DNA from 3 places in the Granulosicoccus antarcticus IMCC3135 genome. Region 2 is predicted to be linked to each of the others. Evidence: predicted binding sites of a transcription regulator. Region 2 holds the regulator's gene; each other region holds the start of a gene.
What was found. Region 2 encodes sigma-54, which starts transcription at its own class of promoters, with help from an activator protein. Its sites were predicted from a motif close to TGGCANGNTNCNTGCTT; they were not measured.
Positions count from the first base shown of each region.

Region 1: the regulator sigma-54 is predicted to act here: its motif matches at 7,131-7,147, upstream of IMCC3135_RS31260 (P-II family nitrogen regulator).
Region 3: the regulator sigma-54 is predicted to act here: its motif matches at 2,264-2,280, upstream of glnA (glutamate--ammonia ligase).

Region 1 is NZ_CP018632.1:7,193,670-7,204,283, forward strand. Features, by position in the region: gene IMCC3135_RS31225 (host attachment family protein) at 8-409, shown strand; gene IMCC3135_RS31230 (mechanosensitive ion channel family protein) at 458-1,414, shown strand; gene IMCC3135_RS31235 (2Fe-2S iron-sulfur cluster-binding protein) at 1,590-2,099, shown strand; gene IMCC3135_RS31240 (FAD binding domain-containing protein) at 2,096-3,091, shown strand; gene IMCC3135_RS31245 (xanthine dehydrogenase family protein molybdopterin-binding subunit) at 3,088-5,289, shown strand; gene IMCC3135_RS31250 (aminotransferase class V-fold PLP-dependent enzyme) at 5,522-6,586, shown strand; gene IMCC3135_RS31255 (accessory factor UbiK family protein) at 6,623-6,895, opposite strand; gene IMCC3135_RS31260 (P-II family nitrogen regulator) at 7,187-7,525, shown strand; gene IMCC3135_RS31265 (ammonium transporter) at 7,570-8,823, shown strand; gene yaaA (peroxide stress protein YaaA) at 9,119-9,913, opposite strand; gene IMCC3135_RS31275 (site-2 protease family protein) at 9,993-10,614, opposite strand, start outside.
Region 2 is NZ_CP018632.1:6,699,068-6,709,681, forward strand. Features, by position in the region: gene IMCC3135_RS28995 (ATP-binding cassette domain-containing protein) at 1-670, opposite strand, end outside; gene IMCC3135_RS29000 (MlaA family lipoprotein) at 890-1,894, shown strand; gene IMCC3135_RS29005 (KpsF/GutQ family sugar-phosphate isomerase) at 1,933-2,907, shown strand; gene lptC (LPS export ABC transporter periplasmic protein LptC) at 2,915-3,493, shown strand; gene lptA (lipopolysaccharide transport periplasmic protein LptA) at 3,547-4,047, shown strand; gene lptB (LPS export ABC transporter ATP-binding protein) at 4,062-4,805, shown strand; gene IMCC3135_RS29025 (RNA polymerase factor sigma-54) at 5,050-6,588, shown strand; gene hpf (ribosome hibernation-promoting factor, HPF/YfiA family) at 6,799-7,116, shown strand; gene IMCC3135_RS29035 (PTS sugar transporter subunit IIA) at 7,243-7,827, shown strand; gene hprK (HPr(Ser) kinase/phosphatase) at 7,827-8,870, shown strand; gene rapZ (RNase adapter RapZ) at 8,867-9,727, shown strand; gene IMCC3135_RS29050 (HPr family phosphocarrier protein) at 9,724-9,993, shown strand; gene ptsP (phosphoenolpyruvate--protein phosphotransferase) at 9,997-10,614, shown strand, end outside.
Region 3 is NZ_CP018632.1:1,138,624-1,149,237, forward strand. Features, by position in the region: gene IMCC3135_RS04810 (hypothetical protein) at 1-313, shown strand, start outside; gene glnA (glutamate--ammonia ligase) at 783-2,192, opposite strand; gene glyQ (glycine--tRNA ligase subunit alpha) at 2,527-3,477, shown strand; gene glyS (glycine--tRNA ligase subunit beta) at 3,470-5,566, shown strand; gene gmhB (D-glycero-beta-D-manno-heptose 1,7-bisphosphate 7-phosphatase) at 5,566-6,114, shown strand; gene IMCC3135_RS04835 (lysophospholipid acyltransferase family protein) at 6,116-6,853, shown strand; gene IMCC3135_RS04840 (TatD family hydrolase) at 6,901-7,719, opposite strand; gene ypfJ (KPN_02809 family neutral zinc metallopeptidase) at 7,830-8,696, shown strand; gene IMCC3135_RS04850 (ATPase) at 8,709-9,548, shown strand; gene metA (homoserine O-succinyltransferase MetA) at 9,553-10,614, shown strand, end outside.

The DNA.
Region 1 (10,614 bases), 490 kb from region 2:
ACGCTGTATGACTATGAAATATCCCCAGAATTGCCTGATTGTCGTTGCTGATGGAACACAAGCTCAGTTGTATCGCAATACAGCCAGCGACGGTTCACTGGAATTGAAAAAAGATAGCGAGCTTGAGCCTGTATCACTGGATGATGATGGTCCCTCCGGCAGTCGTCCGGTTGAATCGTCACAACAAGAGACTGACGAGGCAACGTTTGCGAAACAGTTAGCACACCATCTGAACCGGGCCGCAGGGAAAAAACAATTCAACAGCCTTGTGTTGGTTGCTGATCCGCAAACCCTCGGGCAGATTCGTCCTATCCTCGACAAAGCCGTTAACGAGCTCATGCACAGCGAGCACGCTAAGACATTGACTACGGCCAGTGAGTCAGACATTGTGCGTTCATTAATGAGTTGATTAGCGTTGCCCATTAAATCCATTCCCTTAAAAAAGCACTGAGACACCATGGAAGAAATTGACGCCGACACAGGCAATATCTTCGAAAAACTGGATGCCTGGTTGGACGGGTTTCTTCGACTGCTTCCAAATATTGGTGTCGCCTTGGTGGTATTAGTGCTGGCCATTGTTCTGGCTCATCTACTGGCCAAACTGACCCATAACCGTGCTGTCGCACGAGATCGGCAAAGCCTGGGGGAGGTGGCAAGTGCACTGATAAAATGGGGCATCATTCTGCTGGGTATCATGTTCGCAGTTTCGATCGTAGCCCCATCGATCAAACCGGCCGATATTCTGGCAGGTCTGGGTGTGGGCTCCGTGGCTATCGGCTTCGCCTTCAAGGATATTCTTCAGAACATGCTGGCAGGCATACTGATCCTGCTGCGGCAGCCTTTTGAAGTAGGCGATCAAATCGTGTCAGGTGGGCACGAGGGCACCGTGGAGAAAATAGAAACACGGGCAACTTTCCTGAAAACCTATGATGGAACCCGCGTTGTTATTCCCAACTCCGATATTTATACCAACTCGGTTGTCGTCAAGACGGCATTTGACTCCATTCGCTCTGAATACGACATTGGCGTAGGTTGCAATGATAGCTGGGATGATGCCAAGCGATTGATTCTGGAAGCCGCCTCTGGCTGCGAAGGTGTTCTGGCAGATCCGGCACCCGAGGTCATTCCTGTGGCGCTTGCCGATTTTTCCAACAATATCCGATTACGCTGGTGGACTAAATCCGATCGCTCATCGGTCATACATACGTTTGGCCGAGTCATTGAAGCTGTGTATATCAACCTGGATAAAAACGGCATTGACATGCCTTATCCCACTAGTGTGATGTTATGGCACGACCAGACTGAAGAGACTGATGGTGATCGCAAACGTCAGCGCGAAGGCTGGCCGGCAGGTCAGGCAGACGTGCCCAAGGCGGCGCGAATTTCAGGAGCAAACAGCTCTGAGGGGTCGTGAAACAATCCCTTAGTCATCTAGCCCATCGCTCCGTATCTCAATAAATAATCGCACATTCAGCACCAATCGCTGTTCATCAGCAGGTTTTTGCATCCGTCAATTTTTCAACAGCGTATTGACACTTGGCCAACAGGCTTACTCTGAAAGGCTAATCCCAGCTGTCTGAAAAATCACCATGCAAACACTGAACCTTCGGGTCAATGGCGAAATGCACGAATTGTCAGTTGATGTGCGTACAACCTTACTGGATGCACTGCGCCAACATCTGCACCTGAATGGCACCAAGAAAGGCTGTGATCACGGACAGTGTGGTGCTTGTACTATTTTGCTCAATGGCAAGCGTGTCAATAGTTGCCTGACACTGGCGGTGATGCACGATGGTGACGAGATCACGACCATAGAAGGCTTGGGTAGCTCTGACAGCCTCTCTGCGATGCAACAAGCTTTTGTCAAACACGATGGCTTTCAGTGCGGTTATTGCACCCCAGGCCAGATCTGTTCAGCAACAGCCATGCTGGATGAGATAAAGGATGGATGGCCCAGTTATGTCTCTGCGTCCTTGACCGATACACCTGAACTTTGCTCGGAAGAAATTTCAGAAAGAATGAGTGGCAATCTGTGTCGATGCTCTGCCTACCCGAATATTGTCAACGCCATTGCCGAAGTGGGTGCTGACAAATCATGAGAAGCTTTGATTACGAACGCGCCACGACCGTTGAGCAGGCGACCTCACTGGCAAGCGGACAGCATTCCATGTTCATTGCCGGTGGAACTAATCTGCTTGATCTGATGAAACTTGAAGTGCTGACGCCGCATGTGCTGGTTGACATCAACCGCCTGGACTTACACACCATTGAAAGAAACGATGAGGGTGGCTTGCGAATAGGAGCGCTGGTTGCCAACAGCGTACTCGCAGCCGATGCCCAGATACGACAACACTACGCCGTACTGTCACGCGCCCTGTTATCGGGTGCATCACCTCAGTTACGCAACAAGGCGACCACAGGCGGCAATCTGTTACAGCGAACTCGTTGCTACTATTTTTACGACACAGCTTCTTCATGCAACAAACGCAATCCTGGCAGCGGCTGCAGCGCCCTGCAAGGACGCAACCGACTTCACGCGATTGTGGGTGCCAGTGAACACTGCATCGCCACTCACCCCAGTGATATGGCGGTGGCCATGCAGGTACTGCGTGCAACTGTTGAGATCGAACAACCCGATGGTGATCTTCGCCATGTGCCACTGCAAGACTTCTACTGCTTGCCTGAAACAACGCCACAGTGCGAGAACCAACTTGAGCCCGGAGAACTGATCACTGCCGTACATTTACCTGCACCCGTAGAAAAAAGCTATCAGGCCTATCGCAAGGTGCGTGACCGGGCCTCCTACGCTTTTGCCCTGGTATCGGTTGCTGCCGTCACACAGATACGCAATGGCAGGTTCTCCCACGTGGGTTTGAGCTTTGGCGGTATTGCCCCAAAACCCTGGCGCAATCTTGAGGTTGAAGAGATGTTGCTTGACGAGGCTCCATCAGAGGCATTATTTGAGCAAGCTGCTGACTGCCTGCTGCGCGATGCCAGCGGCCACGGTGACAATGATTTCAAGATACCGTTGACAAAACGCACGCTGATCGCTGTGCTCAATGATGCTGCACGTGCTGGAGATATCGAATGAGCGCCAAAATGACGATGGATCAGCCAGATACCCGTCGACGGCTTGATGATATGGCTCAGGGGCTGATCGGCAAACCACTGGATCGAGCCGATGGCCCACTGAAAGTCAGCGGCAGCGCAACCTATTCGCATGAATGGCCAATTGACAACCAGGCCTATGGGGTTCTGGTTCGTGCGCCTTTCGCCAAGGGTACGGTGCAATCCATTGATAAACAATCTGTACTATCGATGGAGGGTGTGCTTGCAGTCATCAATGATGAACGATTACTACGCAATCCCGCTCAAGGCACCGCTAACGAAGCACCGGTTCAAGGCGTCAAGGACGTTGTCTACCTGGGACAACCCATCGCCTTGGTTGTTGCCGAAACATTTGAATGTGCGCGCCATGCTGCACAATCGCTGAGCTTTGAGTATGAGGCCGCTGATTCAGTCGCTATAGATCCAGAGGCGACAGACGCACAGCTTGAGAAACCGGACGATAAGCAGTTTGAACAAGGTGATGTTGATCAGGCCATGCAGCATGCCGTGTTCTCGGTCGATCAGATTTATAGAACACCGGGTCACAATAGTGCCGCCATGGAACCGCACTGTGCCATTGCGCAGTGGCAGGACGAGAACCTGACCCTTTATGGTAGCTATCAGATGTTGAAGTACAACCGCAATGAGCTAGCAGACTCACTCGGTATTGATGCCGAGCGGGTGCGCATCGTATCCAAGTATGTGGGCGGTGGATTTGGCTCTAAACTGGGTATTGCTCCCGAAGCTGTCGCAGCGGCCATAGCTGCAAAACAACTCCAGCGACCGGTAAGTGTGACGCTATCAAGGCAGCAGGTTTTTGAGGTAGTCATGCGCCGATCAGAGACCCGTCAGCATTTTCAACTGGCTGCTGACAAATCAGGCGTGCTGACGAGCTTGAGTCATGTCAGCCTGGTATCCAACTTGCCCGATGAGACGTTTGCAGAACCGGTTGGTCAGGCCACCCACTTTATCTATGGCGGGAAAAACCGACGCATCGGCTTGCAGATAGCACGGCTCAACAAAACCTGTGCAGGCTCCGTACGCGCACCTGGTGAGGCGGTGGGTGTTACAGCGTTGGAAAATGCCATGGATGAACTGGCAGAGGCCGCGGGCATTGATCCGGTTGAACTACGCCTGATTAATATTCCGGACAACGATCCAGAGCAGGACATACCTTTTTCATCTATGAAATTTCGTGAAGCACTCAAACTAGGTGCTGAACGATTCAACTGGAATCAGCGACAATCCAAACCCGGCCAGGTGCGCGAAGGCGAGTGGTTGATCGGCATGGGCATGGCATCCGCAGCCAGAGTCAACATGCTGATGGAATCTGAGGCGAAAGTCACCCTTGCCGCAGATGGGTCTATAACCGTAGAGACCGATATGACGGATATCGGCACAGGCAGTTACACCATCCTGGCGCAGATAGCCGGTGAGATGCTTGGTATTCCGATGAGTCGGATAGCAACACATTTGGGTGATACAGACCTGCCCGCCTCTGCCGGCTCAGGTGGGTCCTGGGGCGCATCCTCCTGCGGCTCAGCGGTATACGTTGCCTGTGAAGACATCCGTTCGCAAATCTGCAAGAAGCTGAACTGTCAAAACGATGAGTTGACACTCAAAGACGGTCACGCTATTGCACGCAACAAGCGATACGATCTGGTTGAACTCCTTGACGGAGAAAGCTTGCAAGCTGTCGGGCATATCGAACCCGGTGATACCAGCAAGGATGTTCGCCAAGCCACTTTCGGCGCTCATTTTGCCGAAGTAGCCGTCAACTCAATTACCGGAGAGACTCGCGTACGGCGCATGCTGGGTGTCTATAGCGCCGGACGCATATTAAATGAAAAAACAGCGCACTCCCAGTGTTATGGCGGCATGATATTCGGCATTGGCATGGCACTGACTGAGGAGCTGATGCATGATCCCCGTGACGGTCACATCGTCAATCGCGATTTGGGCGAATACCATGTACCAGTCAATCTTGATGTACCGCAGCTGGATGTCGTTTTGCTTGATGAGCGAGATGATCATGCCAGCCCCATTCAGTCCAAGGGCATTGGTGAGCTGGGCATCTGTGGTGCAGCCGCCGCAATCGTCAATGCGATCTATAATGCAAGTGGAGTACGCGTTCGAAACTACCCGGCAACTCTAGACAAGATCTTGCCCCATCTGAAATAGATCACACGATCAAGCCACTGCTGTTGTTTTTTTTATTCAGCGGCTGACGCTCAAATCATGGATCGATCTTCGCTTGCAAATCGAATTGAGTGTCAGCCTTCATTTTGTCTATCGTCCGCACGAGCTAAAAAATATTCACCACCAGGTTGATACCCTTCTTTTCTTGAATGCCTGAAATTTGTATCTGGTCTAGAATGCTAGTCACACTTAGTGCGCAAAAGCCTTATCCTGAATGAGCATTTACCTGAACTCTGCCAGCCATGGCCTGCCATCAAAGGCAACCGTGGAGCGTATGGTCTCTCATCTGCAACTGGAACTGGCCAGCGGTACAACCCACGCTGCCAAGTCGGCTCAGGAAGAAGTTGAAAACGTACGACTCCTGGCAGCCACGCTGATTGGTGCCGAGCCTGACGACATCGGGTTCACCTCCACTACAACATCCGCCTGGCTACCGCTGGCAACGCTTGCGTCTACCAAGGGCAAACGCATCCTGGTGGCTCCACACGAATGGGGCGATAACATTCGACTGTTGCAGAGCCTTGCCGCACAAACTGACTGTACCGTCGAGGTTCTGCCCGAGCTGGATCTTGAAGCCCCGAACCTGGATGAGTGGCAGGCCTGTCTGGATGAAGACGTGGCGGCCCTGTATGCCCCCATGGTCACTAGTGTGCACGGCCTGAGATACCCCATCGAGGCTATCGGGCGCCTGCCCAGACCAACAGGGTGTCTGTTTATCGTCGATGCCGCTCAGGCTCTCGGACAAATCCCTGTCGATGTCACACAGCTAGGGTGCGACGCCCTTGTGTCGACCTGCCGTAAATGGTTACGCGGCCCCAAGGCGACCGCTTTGTTCTGGACAGCACCGTCATTACCCTCGAGCTTTCGCATCAATCAATTGCAGCCCGTTGATGCCAGTATCACGTTGCAACTGGGGCTTGGCAGCGCACTGCGTGAAGCCTTGGATACCGGTATACCGCAACGACAACAAGACATCACCCGCTTGACTGCTCATGCGCATCAGCAGGCTTGCCATATGCAACTTGAGAACATCACCGTACACCCCATTCCGAGCGGCACCCTGGCGATAGAGTTTCCGGTGAGCTACACGCAACGCGTTCAAAAGGGATTGCTGGAAGCCGACATGATCGCAAAACTACCTGACAGGCAGCATTGCGAGCCATTTTCGCCAGGATTCAATAACGATACGCAAATGCTGCGAGTATCGCCCAATGTGTACAACACGGCTGAAGAGATAACCCTGTTCATGCACTGCCTGAAAGGTTTGTTGAGTCCATAGACTCTCACTGCGTCTTGATCGACGCTTGCCAGTGCATCAGTCAGTTGTGCTCGATTTGTCAACGTCAACAGCAGCAGGTTCGAGTTCGCTGATGCGAGCCTCCAGGTCCTTTAACTGCTGGCGCGTCTTGCGTAGAACCGCGGTTTGAACATCAAACTCCTCGCGAGTCACCAAATCCAGATTGCCCAGAGCGCTCTGTACCGCTGACTTGGCATTGCGCTCGAAGTCTTCCTTCAGATCGGACACTCCTGGAGGCAGAAGCTTGCCCAGAGATTTGGAAATATCGTCAAAAACACGCGCATCTATCATGATTCAGGTCTCGCTCTATTCAGTTAAGTGTGCGATGTCCAGGCAAAACAGACATCGGTAGCCAGAAGCACAGCTTACGACATTCAAACGTATCTGGATGCATCGAAACGGACTCAACATTTTCGCACCCATTTAGTGCGCTTTTGAGAAAGCAGCGCACCAAGATGTTGCACCCATTCAATGGAGAGGTGCATCTACAATCTCTATCCTGTTGATTAAAAAGACATTTAATAGATGGCACGCATGATGTAACTCCTAACTCATCTTTGACCAATAGCGGTGGAAAGCCCCATGAAATTAGTAACGGCAATTATCAAACCTTTCAAGCTAGAGGAGGTTCGAGAAGCTCTATCTGTCATCGGCATACAAGGCATGACCGTCACCGAAGTCAAAGGCTTCGGTCGGCAGAAAGGCCATACCGAGTTGTACCGGGGCGCTGAGTACGTGGTGGACTTCATTCCCAAGACCAAAATCGAAATCGGCATCGACGATGCTCAACTGGACGCTGTGATCGAAGCCATCACGGGTGCGGCAGGTTCGGGAAAAATCGGCGACGGCAAAATATTCGTCATGAACCTGGAAAGCGCCATCCGTATTCGAACTAACGAAACCGGACCTGTCGCGCTTTAAGGCACCAACAGATCACATAAAAATAGTAGAGAGAAAACTATCCAATGGAACAACTAGCTGAACTGAGCTACGCGCTCGATACCTTTTACTTCCTTATGGCAGGTGCCCTGGTCATGTGGATGGCAGCAGGATTTGCCATGCTCGAAGCCGGCCTTGTCCGTGCCAAGAACACCACTGAAATCCTGACCAAAAACATCGTGCTGTACGCACTGGCCTGCATCATGTTCATGTTCGTCGGCTACAACGTCATGTACCCCGGTGCCGATTACGAAGGCGGCTACATGCCAGTACTGAGCTTCCTGCTCGGTGCCGAGAATGCGGCTGACGTCTTTCAGGCTGGCGGTGAGGATGCTCCTTACTACTCTGCCCGGTCTGACTTCTTCTTCCAGGTTGTGTTTGTAGCAGCCGGCATGTCTATCGTTTCTGGTGCAGTCGCCGAACGCATGAAACTCTGGTCCTTCCTGCTGTTTGCTGCTGTCTTTACTGCGTTTATCTACCCTATCCAGGGCTTCTGGAAATGGGGCGGCGGCTGGCTCAACGCAGCTGGCTTCCAGGATTTTGCTGGTTCCGGTGTGGTCCATTTGTGCGGTGCGACCGCGGCTCTGGCAGGCGTTCTGCTGCTGGGCGCCAGAAAAGGCAAATATGGTGCTAACGGCGCAGTGGTACCAATTCCTGGTGCAAACATGCCCATGGCAACTCTGGGCACTTTCATCTTGTGGATGGGCTGGTTTGGCTTCAACGGCGGCTCGCAGCTCAAGATCTCCAACTTCGGTGATGCCAATGCTGTAGCGGCCATCTTTGTCAACACCAACATGTCAGCTGCGGGTGGTGTTGTTGCCGCACTGCTTGTTGTCCGCATGATCTGGGGCAAGGCGGATCTGACCATGGCACTCAATGGCGCTTTGGCCGGACTGGTTGCTATCACGGCTGAGCCACTCGCACCATCACCACTACTGGCCACTGCCATTGGAGCGGTTGCCGGTGTACTGGTGGTGTTCTCCATCATCTCGCTTGATCGTTTGAAGATTGACGATCCTGTCGGCGCAATCTCTGTTCACGGCGTAGTGGGTATCTTCGGCCTGATGGTCGTACCTTTAAGCAATACGGATGCATCGTTCGGAGTTCAGGCGCTGGGTATGGCCTCGATCTTCGCCTGGACATTCATCACCAGCCTGATCGTTTGGGGCATCATCAAGATGGTATTCGGAATCCGCGTCAGCGAGGAAGAAGAGTACGAAGGTGTTGATATCTCAGAATGCGGCATAGAAGCCTACCCTGAGTTCGGAACACGCGGCTAAAGCCAGGTTTCAATAAGCACGGCTATGGCGAGGATTGAGTTTTTCGATCCTCGTCTGTTATTTCAAGAAGGGCGTCAGCATAAGGTTGACGCCCTTTTTGCGTTATGAAGAGCGTTGAAGGACAAGTGGCGGACTCAGCGCTACCGTCAACCTCAGGGCAGGCTTCAAGATGGCGAACAGGAGCCATATAACGATAACGTCAGTCAAGATTGGCAAGGCTTTTGCCGATACTTTTCTTATGACAATGATTGCGCTATTGGGCTGCCTGATACTAGCAGCCGAGATCCGTTTTCGACTAGGCCAGATACGGTCGCGCCGCCTCCTCCGAGCGCAAGAATACCGGCTGCCCTTCTGACGATGATTGCTCGTCGAAGCGATAACCCAGATCTGTAAAATTCAGCACTTGATCAAGACCCTTTGCACGGGTCTTCACCAGATTGCGCGCCATCGCTCCTCGTGCCTTTTTGGCAAAGAAACTGATGATCTTGTAGTTGCCATTTTTCTCATCCTTGAATACCGGTGAAATCAATGGTGCACTCAGTTTGTTCGGCTTGATCGATTTGAAGTATTCATTCGATGCCAGATTGACCACACAGGCATTCTGATCACTGTCCAGCTCTGCATTGAGATGTTCTGTCAGTCGTTCGCCCCAGAACTCATACAGACTCTTGCCCTGAGCGGTTTGCAGTGAAGTCCCCATCTCCAGGCGGTAGGCCTGCATCAGATCCAGCGGCCGCATAACCCCATACAGTCCTGAGAGAATACGCAAATGCTGCTGGGCGAAATCCAGATCGCCCCCATCCAGAGTGTCCGCATCAAACCCTGTATACACATCACCCCGAAAGGCCTGAATGCACGGCCGCGCATTGTTCGTATCAAATTGTGGCTGCCAGCTTGAGAAGCGTTCAGCATTCAAGCTCGCCAAAGCATCACTGATATGCATCAGTTCGCTCAGCTTGTCTTTGGAATAACTCTGCAAGGTATCAACAAGCTTTTTGGAATCTTCCATGAAAGCAGGCATCGTTGGCTCGGCAACGCGCGAAGGCGTCTCCATGTCCAGCGTCTTGGCAGGTGATAGCAGAATCAGCATGTCGATCAGTTCAGTAAAAAGTCGTCAGAAAAGAGGAAGGGACAGGTTTCGTGACGTGGTGCTCGATTGCACCACACACTCAAACGATGACCAGTGCGCTCATCAACCACTGGGCTGCGGCACGCAATGCATCAAAAATGGGCAGACCAGCATAGCTGAGCAACAACAGGCCTAGTACCGCGAAGGCGCCGTAACGCTGATTCAGATCCCGATACGCCTTGGAGATAGCACGTGGCAGGAAGTACGGCAGTATGTAGTGCCCATCGAGTGGACCTATCGGAATCAGATTGAACAACATCAATAACAGATTGATGTAGGTAAACAGATAGAAGAAAGTGCTTGCTGATTCAGACTGTACAAACGTGTAACCGTTCATCGCTGCCAGCGCATAAATGTTGATCGCCAGAAAGGCAAGTATCAGATTCGCAAGAGGACCTGCAGCAGCGATCACCAGGCTGGCCCAGAAAGAAGTGAAATTATTCGGATTCGTCGGCACCGGCCTGGCCCAGCCGAAACCGACAATGATGATCATCAGCAATCCCATCGGATCGATATGAGCAATGGGATTCAAGGTCAATCGCCCCTGCTTCTGCGCCGTATTGTCGCCATACAATTTAGCGGACCAGGCATGCCCGAACTCGTGACAGGACAGCGAAATGACAATAGTGATAAGCAACAGGGCGAACGTCATCACCTGCCCC
Region 2 (10,614 bases):
CCACCACACCGTCGGAGATAATGACCGCGTAGTCGGAAATGGACAAAGCCTCTTTCAAATCGTGCGAGACCATGAGACTGGTCAAGCCCAGTGCTGAATTGACTGTTTTGATGAGTTCCAGCAATACGCCCATGGATATGGGGTCCTGCCCGGTAAACGGCTCGTCATACATGATCATCATAGGGTCAAAAACCAGCGCTCTTGCCAATGCAGCGCGCCGTGCCATACCACCTGACAATTCGGCTGGCGACAGATCTTTCGCACCACGCAGACCAACCGCATGCAAACGCATGAGCACCAGATGTGAAATCAGGGATTCTGGCAGATCGGTATGTTCTCGCAACGGATAAGCCACGTTTTCAAAAACACTCAGATCAGTCAGCAAGGCGCCTGACTGGAACAGCATGCCAAGCCGCTTGCGCAACTCGTACAGCTCGGAGCGCTTGAGCTTTCCGACATTGAGCCCGTCAACCGTGATTGAGCCTTGTTCGGCTTTCAACTGGCCACCGATCATCTTCAGAAGCGTGGTCTTGCCTGTGCCGCTCGGTCCCAGAATAGTGGTTACCTTGCCGCGCGGCACATCCAGGTTCAAACCACGGAAGATATGCTTGCTACCTCGGGAGAAGTGCAAGTCACGAATCTGGACAAGCGTCGGTCCATCGTCAGACATGTTGATTGAGGTACTCAAGTGCAATCGAATCGGGGGGAGTGTACCAGCTTGCCTGTCATACCCTGTCGGACATAACCATGTACGAATAGCAACAAATGGGCAGTCTCTCGCCAGCTGACCTCGTTACCTTGTCCGTTCATTCGTTACCTCGTCCGTTCATCCAGTGTCAGCTACAATGATCATGGAATCCCCGTCACTGATGTCAAACACTACAGTCCAATGGCAAAGCCAATACCCAGAAAGTTATTCCTGCTTGTCACGTTACTCGCACTGTATTTGACAGGTTGTGCCAGTAACCCGCCCACTGGGCCCGTTTACGACCCGTTCGAGAACGCAAACCGCAAGATTTATGCGTTCAATACTGCTGTCGATAATGCAGTTCTCAAGCCAGTCGCCAAAGGCTACCGATTCATATTGCCCGACTTCGTAGAGGTGGGGGTCAATAACTTCTTTAGCAACCTTGACGATATCAATGTCATTGTTAACGGCCTCTTGCAAGGCAAATTCAAACAGGCAGGCAGCGATACCGGCCGGTTTCTCTACAATAGTACAGCAGGCATCTTGGGGCTCATCGATTTCAGCACCCGTGCCGGCATGGTCAAGCACAACGAGTCATTCGGCCAGACCCTGGGCGTCTGGGGTATTGGTGAAGGCCCCTATCTGATGCTGCCATTCCTGGGCCCTGCCAACGGCCGCTCCAGCACGGGCCTGGTTGTCGAAACGTTTACAACCAATGTCGATCCGTACCTGACGGATAACTCAGATGCCCTGATCGGGTTGACAGCACTGGAACTTATTGCTCTGCGTGCACGCCTGCTGGCGGCCGGCCAGTTTCTCGATAATGCCATTGACCCTTATCAGACGCTGCGAGATTTCTGGGTCCAGCAACATCGTTCAGCAACCTGGGAAGGCACGCGCGAAGTACGTATCGGCAGCGCATATGACAACGATGATTTCGACGATCTGGATCAATTGGACGAACTCGATGAGCTGGATGAACTGGACCGGCTCGATGCTCCGGGCGGTAGCGATGAGCTGGACGAACTTGACGAGCTGGATCGACTCGATGCACTGGACAATGCCACCAAGCCGGACGAACTGGACGAACTGGATCGACTCGATGCACTGGACAATGCCACCAAACCAGACGAGCTTGATGAGCTGGACCGACTGGATGCGCTGGATAAACAGAGCCAGCCCGATGAACTGGATGCCGTAGACTAGAAGAGTCATATTGCGCCCCCGATAACTCAGACTAGCCGATGCCCACCAACCCTGATTCCCTACTCAGCCTCGGCCGCTCCGTCATCCGTGTCGAAGCGGCGGCTATTGCACAACTAGAATCACGAATCGACCAGAATTTTGTGCGTGCCTGCGAATTACTGATCGCCTGCAAAGGACGAATCGTGGTCTGCGGCATTGGCAAGTCAGGGCATATAGGTGCCAAGCTGGCAGCCACTCTGGCCAGCACAGGCAGTCCGGCATTTTTCGTTCATGCAGCAGAAGCCAGTCATGGCGATCTGGGCATGTTTCGCAGTGATGATGTTGTCATTGCCATCTCCTATTCAGGAGGCTCATCAGAATTATTGATACTGACACCGGGTATCAGACGCATGGGTATTCCCCTGATCAGTCTCTGTGGAGAACCTGATTCACCGCTGGCACAGGCTTCAGATATTGTCCTGAATACGCACGTGGAGCGCGAAGCTTGCCCCTTGGGCCTGACACCCACCGCCAGCACCACAGCCTCACTGGCTTTCGGTGACGCTCTGGCCATCGCACTACTCGGTGCACGCGGATTTACCGAGGAAGACTTTGCACGCTCACACCCCGGCGGACGACTGGGACGTCGCTTGTTGATTCAGGTAGCCGACGTGATGACACAAGGCGCAGCCTGCCCGCGCAGTCTTGATACAGCCTCATTGCGGGATGCTGTGGCAGAAATCACATCAAAGGGGCTGGGAATGGTGGCTTTGACCAATGATAACGATGAGCTCACGGGGGTTTTTACCGATGGAGATTTGCGTCGCACTTTTGATCGGGATGTCGATATCCGCAACCTGACTGTCAGCTCCATCATGACCCACAATCCGGCCACCATCACCCGCGAAGAAATGGCTTTCAATGCGGTGACACGCATGCAGGAACTACGCATCACATCATTACCCGTGGTTACCGACAACAAGCTTGAAGGTGTCGTGACCATGCACGCCCTACTGGCTGCCGGGGTCGTCTGAATCACACATGTTCTCCACTCTGCTTTCACGTTACTGGCTGCTGATCCCAATATTGATACTGGTCGTCGTGGTTGTCGATCTTATCGAGGAAGCGCCCGAAATCTTCAATGTCGAAGAAACCATCAACATGCGCGAGACCCGCTCGGACTACTACATGGCCGACTTTCGCTCGCGCAAATATGACAAACAGGGACAGATCGAATATACGATTCGGGGTGAGACACTGGCGCACTACCCGGATAATGATCGATCCGAAATAACGGCGCCGCGAGTCGAGCTGAATCGTGAAGGTGCTCAGTGGCAGATTCAATCCGATAGCGGCACTTTTGACACCTCCCCAGACCTGTTCACCCTGCACGGCGATGTTATTGTCAAACGATCTGCAGCGGACTACGACCCGATCACCATACGTACCAGCACCTTGACGGTAGCCACCGAGTCCAATGAGGTCAGCACCGATGCCGTCATCGAAATCAGTGCGCCGGCCTGGCGTCTGCAGGCGACGGGCCTGAAATCAGCCATTGATCAAGGTAAGCTCTCCCTGCTTTCCGAAGTCACCGGACGCTACGAGGTACCTGGCCCGTGAAACCTGAACATGAAAACCAAAAACAGACTTCCTCGCAATCAAGGTCATCTTTCATGAGCAGGCTGCTCCTGAGCACGCTGCTATGCATCTACGCAGCGCTACTCAATCCGGCTCTGGCACGCGAAAATGATCTTGCCCAGCCAATCGAAGTACAGGCAGACAAGTCTGAATTCGACGAAGTGGCCGGCACCCAGACTCTCACTGGAAATGTCGAAATTACTCAGGGAAGCATGCGTATAACCGCTGACCACATTGCCATTTTATTGAAAAACAATGCCTTGAGCACGATTACCGGCAACGGCTCACCCATCCGCTTCGAACAAGAGAACGAGGCCGGCGAACTGATGAGTGGCCAGGCAGAGCGTATTTCCTACGATGCTCTGGCAGGTGTACTGACACTCGAAGGCAGTGCAACCTTGAGCCAGCCGAAACAGGAACTGGTCAGCGAACGCATCACCTTTAACGCCAGAACACAGAAGGTCAGCGCAGAGGGTGGCCCCAAATCGGGCCGCGTCAGCATTCAGATTCAGCCACCCACGAGCGCTGACGAGTGACACTTCCAACTGACATGACAGAGACGCCGGTGCGACGCACACTGGCTGCCAATGAGCTCTTCAAAGCCTACAAGAAGCGCCGCATCCTTGAAGGGGTGTCCCTGTCGGTCAACAGTGGCGACGTTGTCGGCCTGCTCGGCCCCAATGGTGCCGGCAAGACCACCTGCTTCTACATGGTTGTGGGACTGGTCAAACCGGACCAGGGAAGCATTATTCTGGATGGTGAGGACATCACCGAATTTCCGATGCACGCCAGAGCCCGCAAGGGTGTGGGTTATCTGCCACAGGAAGCTTCGGTTTTCCGCCAACTGACCGTCAGTCAGAACATCCTGGCAATACTTGAAACCCGCAAGGAGCTCAACCGGGAAGATCGGCAGGATCGCCTTGAAGCACTGCTCGAAGAACTGCAGATCTCACACATCAGGGACAGCCTGGGAATCAGCCTGTCTGGCGGCGAACGACGTCGCGTGGAAATAGCCCGGGCACTTTCAGCCGATCCCGGATTCATATTGCTGGACGAACCCTTTGCCGGTGTCGACCCCATCTCGATTCTCGACATTCAACGCATTATTACGCACCTCAAGGAGCGCAACATCGGCGTACTTATTACCGATCATAATGTCCGCGAAACTCTGGGTATCTGTGACCGCGCCTATATCCTGAGCCACGGCAAGCTGATTGCCGAAGGCAGTCCGGCGGATGTTCTCGCCAATGAAGAAGTACGTACCGTCTATCTGGGTGACAACTTCAAAATCTGATAACGCTGTTGAACCTGCTGGTGGTAATAACCAATGCAGCCCTCAAAAATCAGGCAACAGTTGCCTGATGTAACCGCCGATATCCAGCTGTAATTGTGATTGAATTTACTGTGAAAATAATTATTTCCAGTTTGTAACTAAAGTTTTTAACGCAATGGTCGAATGCGGCGGGATTATTGCGTCTATCCAAGGCTCGGTGGCAGTTTTATATCTGTCAAAGACCGCAATCAACCGGACACCCACGATGAAACAGTCACTGCAAATCAAGATGGGCCAGTCGTTGGCCATGACGCCACAACTGCAGCAGGCAATCAAGCTCCTGCAATTGTCGACACTTGAACTGCAGACTGAAATTCAGACCGCTCTCGACAGCAATCCCATGCTCGAGATGCAAGATGACGAAGGCGCTGAGCCCCGCGAGGCCGACCTGGCCAACGAATCACGCGAAACGCGCGAAGCCAATCGAGAAGCTGAAACGGCGGCGGCCGAGCAGAAGCAATCAGCCACAGAGGTTGAACTGGCAGGTGAAAGCTCACAGGGCCAGGACGACACCATCATGCCCGAAGACCTGCCCGTTGATAGTGTCTGGGATGATGTTTATGACTCAGCCTCCCCCTCCAGCACAGGCACCTCTGGCAGCGACGGTGAATCGCGCGACTTCACCGAATTCCACAATGCCGGAATTGCCAGCATTCAGGACCACCTCAACGAACAGATCCGCTTCGCCCCACTATCCGAAAGAGATCAGGAAATTGCCGAGACCATTATCGATGCTATCGATAATAACGGTTACCTGATAGACGATGTCGACATCCTGATTGACGGTTTGAACCGCGACATCATTGATGAAGACCTGATGTTCATCGCAGATGAGTTTGAAACCGTGTTGCATCTTGTGCAGCACCTGGACCCACCCGGTTGCGGTGCTCGTGATGCCAGTGAGTGCATGACCATCCAACTGATGCAACTGCCTGAATCCATTATCAGAACCAATGCTCTGGGCATTGTCAAAGACCATCTGGAGCTATTGGCAGCACACGATTTTGCACGCCTGCGCCGCCTGTTCAAGGTAAACGAGGAGCAACTGCAAGAGGCCATCGCCCTGATTCGCAGCCTCAACCCTCGCCCCGGCCGGCAGCTGGTCAATGATCACGATCAATATATCGTGCCTGATGTTTTCGTCAAGAAAGTCAAAGGCGTCTGGCGTGTTGAACTAAATCCTGACATTGCCCCCAAACTGGGTATCAACGCCCTCTATGCCGGTATGGTCAAACGTGCTGATAAAAGTGACGATAACAACTTCATGCGGAACCATCTGCAGGAAGCGCGCTGGTTCATCAAGAGCCTGCAAAGCCGCAACGAGACGCTGATTCGTGTGGCCACCGCTATCGTCGAGCGTCAGCGCAGCTTTCTGGAATACGGCGACGAGGCCATGAAACCGCTGGTCTTGCGCGATATTGCCGAACAACTGAGCCTGCACGAGTCCACCATCTCACGCGTTACCACCCACAAATACATTCATACACCACGCGGTATTTTTGAATTCAAGTATTTTTTCTCAAGTCACGTCTCCACCGCCAACGGCGGCGAATGCTCGGCAACCGCCATACGCGCCATGATCAAGAAGTTCATCGCCGCGGAGGACGCTACGAAACCGTTATCTGACAGTAAGATTGCCAGTACGTTAGTCGCAGAGGGAATACAGGTTGCGCGTCGCACCGTTGCCAAGTATCGTGAATCCATGGCAATTCCGCCATCAAATGAGCGTAAACGTTTGAACTGAAAGATTTTATGACTCTACAGCACCCTTTGCCAAAAAGCCTTTCAAACACCACTCCGAAGCAAGTCGACCCGGGGTTAAGTGGGGCATTGGGGTTGCCGACATCTGTCTATATGTTCGTATGGGGCCGGCAACGGTCCTGACATTCCGCGAGGTCCTTGCGGACTCTCGCATTCCAAAGTTGAACCCTTTGTTGAACACCAGGAGATGCCCATGAACTTAACCGTAACCGGTCACCACGTTGATGTCACCAGCTCGATGCGCAACTATGTGAATGACAAGATGGAACGCCTCCAGCGCCACTCTGACAACCTCTTCGGGGTCCACGTGATTCTTACCGTGGAGAAGAGCCGACAGAAAGCTGAGGCCACCATCAAGGTTTCTGGCACCCAGCTGTACGCAGATACCACCGAGCCGGATATGTACGCAGCTATTGATCTGTTGACGGACAAACTGGACAGACAGCTGATTCGGCACAAGGAAAAAATGAAGACTCACCGACGCACGGGTGACACCGCAATCCCTGAATAATCCATCCGACGCTTTTAATCCGATCTGCGAGAGCGCACAATAGCGCTTTCGCAATCACTCAAAGCTCCTGTAACAGTGCAAACTGCAGGATCTCTGAGACAAAAAGTGTGGCCAAACTTTTACACCATGGATTTATCCGATCTGCTCGAACCCGAGCGTATACGTTGTCAGTGCGAGATCCAGAGCAAAAAGCGCACTTTGCAGACACTGGCAGAGCTGTTGGGCGAATCACTCAGAGCAAAGAGCGCGAGTGATGCCGAAGCCCTAGCCGACAACGACACCAACGAAAGCAAATCTGGCACCCGCAAGGTCAGGTTGTCACGCAAACAAAGCAGCAAAAACGAGGGTGAACCAGAAACCCTCAGTGACATGCAGATACTCGACGCACTGATCAGCCGCGAACGGCTTGGCAGTACCGGTCTGGGCCACGGCGTTGCCCTCCCCCACAGCCGACTCAGCAATATTCAGGAACCTATAGCCGCGCTTGTGACCCTCAACCAGGGCGTTGACTATGAGTCCGCTGATGGTCAGCCTGTCGATCTGGTACTGGGCCTGCTGGTCCCTGAACACTGCAACGATGAACACTTGAAGATTCTGGCTCAACTGGCGCGCCGCTTCAGCGATGAGGCACTACGCACCTCTCTGCGCGGGTTTGTCGAGCCAAATAACCTCTACGCACACCTGGCCTCTCTGCCACCTACAACAGACTGATGTCATCACGACAACTGACCGTTGGTGAAGCGGTACAGGCACTTGGCAAGGATCTGGATCTGAGCTGGGCGGCCGGTCACGATGCAAGCTCGCGCATGCTGACACGCGACCTGGCCCCCGGAGAACGTCCGCGACTGCTCGGGCCGCTGAATTTCAACAGTCCCAACCGAATCCAGCTTCTGGGCGCGGCTGAAGTGCGGCTGTTCAACGAAACCTCGGTGCTGGATACCTCACGCTTCGAGTATTCCTTGCCCAATACCTGCGACATGATCGTGATTTCCGATTCTCTGCCTGCGCCGCCGAGCATCATTGAGCTGGCTGAGCGCGAACGCATCGCCTTGATACGCTCGACAGCGGATTACAGTCAATTACACAGCCGCATGCGGTTTTTGCTGACGCAACTGCTGGCTGAGCGCGAAATCATTCATGGCGTGATGATGGACGTTCATGGCACCGGGGTCCTTATCACCGGAAATGCCAGCGTCGGCAAAAGTGAACTGGCTCTGGAGCTCATCAGCCGTGGCCATATACTGGTCGCCGACGATGCCCCTGAATTCACCCGTATAGCACCCGGCACTCTGGAATGCCAATGTCCGCCACTGCTGCAGGATTTTCTGGAAGTGCGCGGTCTTGGCGTCCTCAACATTGCCCTGATGTACGGTGATGCACACACTCGGGCCCGGAAGATCCTGCGATGCATCGTGCATCTGCAACCGGTCAGTGGCGAGGATTTCAACAAGGATCTGGCGGCCATCGCCGGAGATCGCATTGGAGAACCGACCGGAACTCGTCTGGTACTGGGCGTCAAGGTCCCCAAACGCACTATTCCAGTGGCACCGGGACGTAACATGGCGGTCCTGGTCGAAGCTGCGATCCGAGATCAGATTCTGCGTGCAGGCGGTTATAGTGCATCCAGAGACTTGGTCAGCAAGCAGGAGCGGGCACTCGCCCTGGCCTCCCGGCAATACAGACTGCGCCCCAGCGCACCACTTCCCCCAAAATCAGGTACCGACGTTACCTCTGACAAGGAGACACCTCAATGACGCGTCTGACGATAGTCACAGGCCTGTCGGGCTCAGGAAAAAGCGTCGCACTCCATACTCTGGAGGATGAAGGTTTTTTCTGTATCGACAATCTACCGTCCTTTTTACTGACCGAATTCATCGACAAGCTGCTGGCCAGTGGCTCTGAGCTTTACTCCAAACTGGCTATTGGCGTCGACATGCGCAGTGAGCGCGCATCAGCCGACAACCTGCTGAAGCTGCTCAAGGAGCTGCGTGCCAGGCAAGATGCCGAAGTTGAAGTCCTGTTTCTGGATACCGATCGCACTCGTCTGGTCACCCGTTTTTCTGAAACTCGCCGCAAGCACCCACTGAGCAGTCAGGATTTACCACTGATCAGCGCGATTGACGAAGAGGCACGCCTGCTGGAACCGGTCAAGGACGATGCTGAGCTCGTCATCGACACCTCAGCTCTGAATTTGCATGAGCTGCGCAATCTCATCCGCACCTATATATTGGGCAAGACCCAAGTCGGCCTGGCCCTGACTTTCCAATCCTTCGGGTTCAAACATGGCACGCCAGCCAGCACCGACTTCATGTTTGATGTGCGTTGCCTGCCCAATCCTCACTGGGAACCGGACTTGCGCCGTTTCACTGGCCGTGAGAAACCCATCATCAAGTTTCTTCAGGAACAACCAGATGTAGAGGATATGTTCACTGAAATTCGCAACTATCTGCAACGCTGGTTGCCACTGTTTGAAGCAGAAAACCGTGCCTATCTGACCGTTTCGGTCGGATGTACCGGTGGTCGCCACCGCTCGGTCTATCTGGTTGATCGACTGGCCGATCATTTTGCACAGGAACGCAACAACGTCTCCAGACGGCACCGGGAATTATGATTCAGCAAGAACTCGAGATCGTCAACAAACTGGGCCTGCATGCGCGAGCGGCAGCCAAGCTGGTCAAACTATCATCATCTTTCTCTGCCAGCATAGACATCGAAAAAGAAGGCCAGCGCGTCAATAGCAAAAGCATCATGGGCGTCATGATGCTGGCCGCCAGTTTTGGCTCTAATGTAACCGTCTCCGCCGACGGCGACGATGAACAGGAGGCATTGGCGGCTGTCGTCGATTTGATCAATCGTCGCTTTGACGAAGAGGAGTAGCCCATGAGTCTGATGTTCAACGGCATTGGCGTCTCCCGTGGCACTGCCATCGGACAAGCTTATCTGCTGCGTCGAAATCAGATTGATGTAGCGTCCCGCACCCTGCAGAAAGATACCATTCCGGCGGAAGTGCGACGATTCAAACGCGCCGTCAAGATGGCACGCGCACAGTTGCTGACAGCTCGCGACAATATTCCCAAGGATGCTCCCAGCGACGTCAGCTCGTTTCTGGAGACACATATACTCATGCTGGACGACGCGGTGTTGTCGCAGCGCCCCGTCGAGATCATCAAGACGGAAATGATCAACGCCGAAGCGGCATTGCAGCAACAACGCGAAGAGCTCATCAAAGTGTTTGGCTCAATGGATGACAGCTACCTGGCGACTCGTATCGATGATGTCAACCATGTCATCGACTCTGTTCTGCGTGCCCTGGATGGCGGCACCGAACACGTTCTGGGCTCCGAGCAGTGGAAAGGCCAGATCATCGTCGCTGATGACCTGACGCCTGCCGACACTGTGACGATGCAGCATCATGGCGTTGCCGGCTTTGTCACTGAAACCGGAGGGCAACTGTCTCATACCGCCATTCTTGCCCGTAGTCTTGGCATTCCGGCGATT
Region 3 (10,614 bases), 2.2 Mb from region 2:
AATTCAGACCGCGTTGCTAATTGCTTTCGGATTACTGTTCCTATACGTAACCTTCGTACCTCCAGAGGCTTTGTATTTTGCTTATCGCCGTTCTGGGAGTTTCATGGCTTTGGGGGCTGTAGCTCTCATTAACCCAGCTTCTTGCGTTGCAGTCCGACTTGCCGACTCCTCTGGCAATACTCTGAACATTGGTTCACTCGATGATAAATCTAGAATCGGGCTCAGCATCGTGTGCCTTATACTGTCAGGATTTTTTGGTTTCTTGTACTTTATTGAACGTCGATTCGTTGACATGGAAGAAAGGTCAGCTTAAGTGCAATTGCCATCGGATCTCAATGGGGAATTTAGTGCGAACTGCTCAATGTAAAGTCTTCATGTATTAATGTAATGTTGAAGTTTTCTTGCTTCTCGAAGTTCATCATTCATTTCCGAAGTTATCCCGTCAGGCTATGTATGGAATTGCTGGTGTTAGTCGCTGTGATTGCCGATCAATAACTCTAAGGTGATTGGTCCTGCGCACGTTTGAGCCACTGAAAGAGTCTTAACTACGGTCCTGCCCTTCCCACTCCCCCAATCACTCCGTCAGAGGGTCCTAAAGCGTTTGAGGGTCATGAAGCCTCGATACCAACTGGTTCTCGCCCAGCGAATCGCAAGTACGAGAACCAGTTTTCAATTTCCCCGTCAGTTATTAGAAAAGTTATTAGATTATTAGTCGCTATTAGATTGAATCAATGACTTACGAAACAGCACGATTCACAATACTTAATAAAAACAATAACTTATCAGCACGAATAGTACATATCAAACTCAACCGGATGCGTAGACATACGGATGCGAGTCACTTCTTCCATCTTCAGCTTGATGTAAGCATCGATCTGGTCGTCAGTGAATACACCACCGGCAGTCAGGAAGCCACGATCGGCGTCCAGAGCGTCCAGAGCTTCGTCCAGTGAAGAACAAACCTGTGGAATGGCAGCTGCTTCTTCTGGAGGCAGGTCATACAGATCTTTGTCTGCAGCGTCGCCAGGGTGGATCTTGTTCTGGATGCCGTCGAGGCCAGCCATCATCAGAGCTGCGAAGACCAGGTACGGGTTACCAGTTGGATCAGGGTAACGAACTTCAACACGACGACCCTTAGGGTTGTTTACAAACGGGATACGGATGGAAGCAGAGCGGTTACGAGCAGAGTATGCCAGCATGACTGGAGCTTCAAAACCAGGTACCAGACGCTTGTAGCTGTTGGTAGAGGCGTTGGCGAAAGCGTTGATCGCACGAGAGTGCTTGATGATACCGCCGATGTAGAACAGAGCAGTTTCAGACAGGCCACCATAGAGTTCACCAGAGAACAGGTTCTTGCCATCCTTGAACAGAGACTGATGCACGTGCATGCCGCTGCCGTTGTCGCCAACGATAGGCTTAGGCATGAAAGTAGCTGTCTTGCCGTATTGATGAGCAACATTCAGAACAACGTATTTCAGGACCTGAGTCTGGTCAGCACGCTTGACGAGTGTGTCGAATTTAGTACCGATCTCACACTGTCCAGCTGTACCCACTTCGTGGTGGTGTACTTCAGGAGTAACACCCATCTGCTCCATAACCTGACACATGGTAGAACGCAGGTCATGCAGTGAATCGACAGGAGGAACCGGAAAGTAGCCGCCTTTGACGCTTGGACGATGGCCCGTGTTGCCGCCTTCCATTTTCTTGTTGGTGTTCCAGGCTGCTTCATCGGAATCGATGGCGTAGCTCATGCCTTTCATGTCCGTTGACCAGCGAACGTCATCGAATACGAAAAATTCTGGCTCAGGACCGAAGTAAGCTGTATCGGCTATACCGGTGGAGTTCAGGTAGGCTTCTGCGCGTTGAGCAACAGAGCGTGGATCGCGCTCGTAGCCTTCCATGGTGTCAGGCTCAACGATATCGCAACGGATAATCAGTGTTGCGTCTTCCATGAAGGGATCCATCATGGCAGTGGATGCATCGGGCATCAGCAGCATGTCTGAGGCATTGATGCCTTTCCAGCCAGCAATTGAAGAGCCATCAAACGGTTGGCCGTCTTCGAAGAGATCTTCTTCGAACATGGCAACAGGAATAGTCGTGTGATGCTCTTTACCGCGTGGATCGGTGAAGCGAAAATCGACGAACTTTACGTCGTTATCCGTGATGAGTTTGCTGACGTCACTCGCAGACATGTGTAGTTTTCCTTTTAGAAAAAATTATTGTGTTTGGCCACGCGTACGTGGCGCGTGCTCCCGCACTAAGAGTGCAGGGTACGTACCAACAGCGAAGGTAAGATAAATCTTAACAATTTCAACAAGATAAATATTTTCTTGGTACCTGTTACGCATCTATATGGTGCAAGCCTTACAATTATGCACCGTAATGGGGCGTTATTATGGGGCATAGTGCGTAACCAATTCGTTCTGTCGTGCAAAGCCTTTTTCCGACACGGCATTCTACCGTATCGTCGCGCCTCGCTGGATTAAGTACACTGGCACACTTTTTACGACAAGAGCTGAACAGATCATGAGTGAAGCTGCCGTGCAGCCGGATGTAAAGACATTTCAGGGCATGATTGCCGTACTGCAAAACTACTGGGCCGCCCAGGGTTGCCTGGTGCAGCAGTCCTACGACATGGAAATGGGTGCGGGGACGTTTCATCCATCAACATTTCTGCGCGCCATCGGGCCTGAGCCCTGGTATGCCTGTCATACGCAATCGTCAAGACGGCCGACAGACGGTCGCTATGGAGACAACCCGAATCGCTTGCAGCACTACTACCAGTTTCAGGTGGTCATGAAACCCTCTCCTGAGGGCATGCAGGACCTCTACCTGGGTTCGCTCAAGGCTTTGGGCTTTGATGTGCTGGAACACGATATCCGTTTCGTCGAGGACAACTGGGAGTCGCCAACACTGGGCGCCTGGGGCTTGGGCTGGGAAGTCTGGTTGAACGGTATGGAGGTCACTCAGTACACCTATTTCCAGCAGTGCGGTGGTATTGCCTGCAAGCCGGTTCTGGGAGAGTTGGCTTATGGAATCGAGCGTCTTGCCATGTATATCCAGGGAGTTGAGAGTGTTTACGATCTTGTCTGGGGGCACACGCTCGACGGTCCTGTCAGCTATGGCGATGTTTTTCATCAGAATGAGGTGGAGCAATCGGCTTACAACTTCGAACACGCTGATGTTGATGCACTTTTTTTGCAGTTTGATCAATGCGAAAAGGACTGTGCCCGTCTGTGTGAACTCGAGTTGCCATTGCCAGCCTACGAGCAGGTGCTGCGTGCCTCACATTCGTTCAATCTGCTGGATGCGCGACACGCCATTTCCGTTACCGAACGACAGCGTTACATCCTGCGGGTGCGAACTCTTTCCAGGCAGGTGGCCGAAGCATGGCTCAACAAGCGCGAAGCGCTGGACTTTCCGTTATTGAAATCGGCTGATGCAAGTGCAGCACAAGAGGATGCGGACAATGTCTGACCTGATCATCGAACTGGGTTGTGAAGAGCTACCAGCCGCATCAGTCGAACCCATGGCGCAACATCTGGGAGCGGTGCTGAAGGCAGCGCTGCAAGCTAGTGATCTGTGTGCCGGGGAGCCTGAAATTTTCGCAACCCCCAGACGGATCGCTGCACGGTTTACCCAGGTTGGTGAACGCCAGCCGGACACAGAAGTGGAGCGACGTGGACCTGCCAAGGCTGCGGCCTTCAAAGATGACAAGCCGACCAAGGCGCTGGAAGGTTTCATGCGCTCAGCCGGAGTGACTCTTGAGCAGTTGGCTACGATCGAAACGCCCAAGGGCGAATGGGTTGTTGCCAGACAGACTCAGCCCGGAAAATCACTGACTGAAGTCTTGCTCGAGACCCTGCCCGAGGCCATCAAGACCATGCCCATGCCGCGTCGCATGCGTTGGGGAGCGAGTCCACAGGAATTTTTGCGACCCGTTGTCTGGTTGCTGGCAATGCATGGCGAATCTGTGCTGCCACTGGAGGTGCTTGGACTCAAGGCTGGTAATCAGACTCTGGGTCATCGCTTCCATGCGCCCGATGCCATCACGCTGGCATCACCGTCAAACTATGAATCGGCGCTTGAAACGGCCTATGTCATGGCCGATTCGGTGAAGCGGCGTGCACGCATCGTAGAACAGGTAAAAAGTGTGGCTGCCACCATCGGTGGCACACCAGTGATGGATGATGAGCTGGTGGATGAGGTCAATGCACTGGTGGAATGGCCGGTAGCACTGGCTGGACGTTTTGAGGCCAACTTTCTGGAGATTCCCAAGGAAGCGCTGATTCAGACCATGCAGGAAAACCAGCGCTACTTTGCTCTGCTGGATGATCAGGGTGCGCTCATGCCTGCCTTCATTACCATTGCCAACCTGGAGTCCAATGATCCGGAAACTGTTGTGGATGGTAACGAACGGGTTATCCGGCCGCGCTTTGCCGACACCATGTTTTTCTGGTCGCAAGACAAAAAGCAACCGCTTGCGGCGCACCAGCCGCAATTGTCACGACTGATGTTTCAGGAGAAGCTGGGTAGCGTGGCAGACAAAGTTCTGCGTATGGAAAAACTGGGCGGTTGGCTGGCCAGTGAACTCCTGATGGAGGCTGCCGATGTCAAGCTTGCGGTCACCTTGTGCAAGTGCGATCTGAACACAGAGATTGTCAAGGAATTACCTAAAATGCAGGGTATCTGTGGACGCTATTACGCTACGCGTGATGGTCATCCCGCGTCCGTATGCGAAGCGATGGAGCAGCACTACTTCCCCAATAAGGCAGGTGGACCGTTGCCTGAAGGCGTGGTATCGCAGCTCGTGTCTCTGGCCGACAAGACCGATACGCTGGCCGGTATTTTCGGACTGGGCATGAAGCCAACCGGCGCCAAGGACCCCTTCGGTCTGAGACGTGCCTCGTTGGGTATCGTACGTATTCTGGTGGAACAGAAACTCGATCTGGACCTGAATGAAATACTGCAACAAGCGTTGGATAACTATGGGGAGCGACTGCAAGCACCTGATCGCGAGGCCATGCTGGCTTACGTTATCGAACGCATGCGCGGCTATCTGGTGGATAAGGGGTATGCGGCTGATGCCATTGATGCCGTGCTTGCAAAAGGTCTGACGCGTCCACTGGATATCGTGGCTCGCCTGGAAGCCATGCAGCAGTTTCGCTCAAGTGATGCCGCGGCCTCGTTGGCAGCCGCCAGCAAGCGTATTGGCAACATACTCAAGAAAGTGGAAACAGCGGTGCCGGATGAGGTTAACAAGGCCTTGCTGCATGAGCCGGCTGAAGCTGCCTTGTATGCAGAAGTTGACCGAGTCAAGCCTGTCATTACCCAGCATATGCAAGGTCGTGATTATCAAGCTTCGATGCGCGAAACTGCCAGTCTGCGCGAAACGGTTGATGCTTTTTTCGATGGCGTCATGGTGATGGATGAAAACGTCGAGCTTCGTGATAATCGTCTGGCTCTGCTCAGGCAGGTCAACGAGTTGTGCTGCAGTACAGCTGAGTTGAGTCTGCTGCAGCCTGCTGAGGTAGAAACCGCAACAGCTTCATCAGGCCAGTCGTGATGAAGCTCATCGTGCTGGATCGCGACGGGGTTATCAATGAGTACCTGGAAAAGCCCGTCGCGCATCCAGACGAGTGGGTGCCCTTGCCCGGCAGTCTGGAAGCGATTGCCCGCCTTCATCAGGGAGGCTGGCATGTTGCCGTGGCCACCAATCAAAGCGGTATCAGTCGTGGTCTGCTGACGCTGGAGACCTTGCACGCCATTCATCAACGCATGCATGAGAAGGTTAACAAGGCGGGGGGCAAGATCGATGTCATCGCCTTTTGTCCGCATAATGATTCAGAACAGTGTGATTGTCGCAAGCCTGCCCCCGGCATGCTGTACACCATCAGTGAGCGCCTGGATATCGATCTGAGCACCGTGGTCGTTGTCGGGGATTCATTGCGTGATATGCAGGCAGCCATGGCAACGGCGGCCACCCCGATCATGGTGCGAACCGGCAAGGGGCAGAAAACACTGGATAACAATAAAGGTCTGGAGCACATTCCAGCCTACGATGATCTGGCTAGCTACGTGGATGCCTTGTTGGCGCCTAAAGAGGAGGAATAGCGTGTATCGATTCTGGTTGATGGTGCGAAGTGTTGTGTTCTGGATCTGGCAGATTGTTGTGACGCTGGTGCTCGGAGGTCCGGTACTGATTTTTGGTCTGTTCTCTTTTCGCATGGGCAATGCCCTGGCGATCCTGTGGAACAGAAGCAATGTATGGGGACTGCGCGTTATTTGCGGCGTCTCCTGGGAGCTGGATGGTCTGGAGAATATTCCGGATAAACCCTGCGTTGTCATGGCCAAGCATCAATCCACTTGGGAAGCCTATTTTCTGCCTACCTTGTTCTACCCGGGCGTGTACGTTGCCAAACGCTCTCTGTTGTGGATTCCCATCTTTGGCTGGGCCCTGTATGTTCTGAAATTCATCATGATTGATCGTGCCAGTGGGCGTTCGGCGATTCATCAGATGTGTACTCAGGCAAAGGATCGTCTGGCTCGACGCCGCTGGATCATTGTCTTCCCGGAAGGTACTCGTCGCCCCGTGGGTGCAGAGCCCGAATACCGGGTCGGTGGTGCCATGATTGCGAGAAACGTGCCTGCCGATGTGTTGCCGGTGGCTCTCAATGCCGGTGAGTTCTGGCCGCGCATGGGCTTCATCAAGTGGCCCGGCACCATTACCGTCAGCATCGGCCCGGTAATCTCCAGTGAGGGCAAGAAAGCTTCACAGATTCTGGCTGAGACTGAAAAGTGGATCGAAGGCCGGATGGCAGAAATTACGGTTGTGGATCGTTTCCCTTACTAGAGCAAGCCTCCAGGGGCCTGTTGAACCGTGACCGGCAGTGGGCCAGACTATTTCTGGCCTGGTTTCTGGCGATTACCCGCCGTCAGAGGCAGTCGGAACAGGGCAATGGCGTTGTCAGTCGTTGCTGCAGCCAGGGTCTCCGGATCCTCCTGCCGCAGCGCACTGATGGCCTGCCAGATATCCACCAGAAAAGCTGGCTGATTGAGCAGCCCCTGGTGTCTGGCATCGGTCTGGTCCGGGGCGTCTGTTTCCAATAAAAGACAATCCAGTGGTAGTTGAGCCACCAGTTTGCGCAGGCGACTTGCCCGATCATAGGTGACAGCGCCACCGAAGCTCAGCTTGTAACCCAGATCGATCAGTTTGCCAGCCTGTTGTGCCGAGCCGTTATAGCTGTGGATCATGCCGCAGAAATGGCCTGAGGCACGAATCATATTGATGACCTGCTCAACCGCTTTTCTTGCATGGATCACGACAGGTAGATCAAACTCGCGTGCCAGGCTCAGTTGTGCTTCGAACAATTGCTGCTGTTGCACCTTGTCTGCATCGACAATCTGATAGTCGAGGCCACATTCTCCGACCGCCACCGGATGTTCCCGCTCAAGCCAGCGCTTCAACTCGTCGATGTGTAGTGGCTTGTGTTCTTCTGGAAAGCAGGGGTGCAGGCCATAGCAGGGGTAAAGATCGCTATGTGCGTCACATAACGCCTTGACCCGCGGCCACAGCGGTTGCGAGATCCCCGGTACTATCTGCGCGATGATATTGGCAGCGCGTGCAGACTGCATGATAGTGGCCTGATCGGGTTGCAGGCGATCGTCGTCAGTGTGCACATGACTGTCTATGAGCGAGGGGGCCAGTTGACGTTGCATGACGATTCGGGATCAATTTCTGAGGCGAGAAACGTGCAACAATCTAACACGTAGATTTTTACATTGCGCCCATTGTTCAGGGGGTGTACTCAAGATTCAGGAGGCTGGCCATGCGCTGGAGACAAGGTAGACGTAGTACCAACGTAGAAGATCGTCGTGGATCGGGGTCAGGCAAACGTCGCATGCCCGGTGGTGGCGGTATGAAGATCGGTGGTGGTGCCGGCATCATTGTGCTGCTGATCGGCATGTATTTCGGTGTTGATCTGTCTGGACTGGTCGGCACGGGTGGCTCGACGACCGGCTTGTCTCAGACGGCACCACAATCAAGCGGACAGTCTCCTGCCAACGATGAGGCCACGGAATTCGTCAAGACCATGCTGGCCTATAACGAGGATGTCTGGACCCCGCTTTTCAAGCAGTTCGGTAAGACTTATCAGCCGCCCAAACTGGTAATTTTCGACGGCGGCGTCAATTCTGCCTGTGGTTACACATCCTCTGCTGCCGGGCCTTTCTATTGTCCTGGTGACTACCAGGTGTACATCGATCTGAATTTCTTTCGTGAATTGCAGAAAATGGGTGCCGGTGGCGACTTTGCTCAGGCCTATGTTCTCGCTCACGAAGTCGGTCATCACGTGCAGAACCTGTTGGGTGTTTCCATGGCGGTACAAAAGCGTCAGCGTAGCGTGAGCAAGATCGAATCCAACAAGCTGTCCGTACTGACTGAGCTGCAGGCAGACTGCTATGCTGGCGTCTGGGCACATCACGCACACAAGAACAATAGTCAGTTACTGGAGCCGGGTGACCTGGAAGAGGGCATGAATGCGGCAGCAAAGATTGGCGATGATGCCCTGATGAGTGCTGCTGGTGCCAAAGTGCGGCCCGATGCCTTCACGCATGGTTCTTCCAAGCAAAGGCAGGAATGGCTGTATGTCGGTTTGAATACCGGCGATCCCAATCAATGCAACACACTTAGCTGAAGGTTTTTCGTTATGCGTATGGATCGTCAGCAGTTTCTGGACTGGCAACAAAAAAGAGTGACCTTGCTTGGCATGTCAGGTGTGGGCAAGACACGCCTGGCCAATATGCTGCGCAGTGATGACTGGTTTCATTATTCGGTGGACTACCGTATCGGTACGCGCTATCTGGATGAGCCGATTCTGGACAACATCAAGAAGCAGGCGATGCAGGTGCCGTTTCTGCGGGACTTGCTGCGATCTGACTCCATCTACATCAGCAATAACATCACGGTAGACAATCTCAAGCCTCTGTCCACCTTTCTGGGCATGCTGGGCAATCCCGACCTGGGTGGCCTGGCTCTGTCGGATTTCAAGCGACGTCAGGCCTTGCATCTCAAAGCCGAAATTGCGGCCATGGAAGATGTACAGTCTTTTGCCGAGAAGGCGAAGGTCATCTATGGCTATGATCATTTTCTCAATGATGCGAGCGGCAGTTTTTGCGAAATCGATGACAAGCAGGTAATCCAGTCTGTTGCCGACAATACGCTCATGATCTACATCCAGACGAGCCCGGAGGATGAGACCTTTCTGATCGAGCGAGCCGCCAGAAATCCGAAGCCTCTGTATTATCGTGAGGAGTTTCTGGATGAGCAGTTGTCCGAGTTCTATACGGAACACGGTTTGGAGTACGCCACCCAGATAGATCCCTCCGATTTTGTTCGCTGGGTGTTTCCACGGTTGTTCCAGACACGTGTGCCACGTTATGAGGCCATTGCAAAGGAGCACGGTTACGTGATCTCTGCACGCGATGCCTTTGAAGTGCAGAATGCTGAAGAATTCCTGTCGCTTATTGGCGACGCACTGACGGTTTAAAGCCATGCCACTCGTCGCCCATAACGATCTGCCCAGCTTCGAACGATTACGTGAAGAAGGCTATCGCATACTGTCTCCGGAAAGAGCGCGAGAACAGAACATCCGTGCGTTGCACATCGGTCTACTGAACATGATGCCCGATGCCGCACTGGAGGCAACCGAGCGGCAGTTCTTCCGGCTTGTCGGTTCCAGTAACCCGATTTCACAGTTCTGTATACATCCATTCACCCTGGACGAGATTCCACGGGGTGAGGCTGCCAAACAACATATCAGCCGTTATTACGAGCCCTTTGCGAAAATACAGGAACTCGGGCTGGATGCTTTGATCATCAGTGGGGCCAATGTCACCAATGCCGATCTGAGCGAGGAGATATTCTGGAATCCGTTGCTCAAGGTGATCGACTGGGCCGATGCGAACGTCACCTCTACCTTGTGTTCTTGTCTGGCTTCACATGCTGTACTGCTGGCACGCTACAACATTCGCAGACGCAGCCTGCCCAAGAAGTGCTGGGGAGTTTTCGAGCACGATGTTGTCAGAAAGGATCACCCATTGGTACAGGACATCAATACTCGTCTGTTTGTGCCGCATTCTCGCTTTAACGAAATCACGGAGCAGCAACTTACAGAGGCTGGTCTGCATGTACTGATCAGTGGTGAGGAGCCGGGTGTGCAACTGGCTGTCAGCCCGGATGGCTTTCGCAGTCTCTTCATGCAGGGGCATCCAGAGTACGACAGTGTCAGCCTGCTCAAGGAATACAAGCGTGACGTTGGAGGCTTTGTCAGCGGGCAGTTGCCAGCCTATCCTCCCATTCCCCGTCATTATTTCGATCGGTACAACAAGGCCCTGTTCGATGAGTACAAAGAGCGTGTCCATCAGATGATATTGGCCAGGGCGGAGTCTGGAATCACGTCTGAATCCGCTCCCCAACATGCTACTCCGCGGTTTCCTGAAAATCTGGCGCTCGATCGTCTGACCAATACCTGGCACGATAGCGGCGAGGCACTCGTCGGCAACTGGATAGGACTGGTGTATCAGGTGACAAACCGGCTACGTGAATTACCGTTC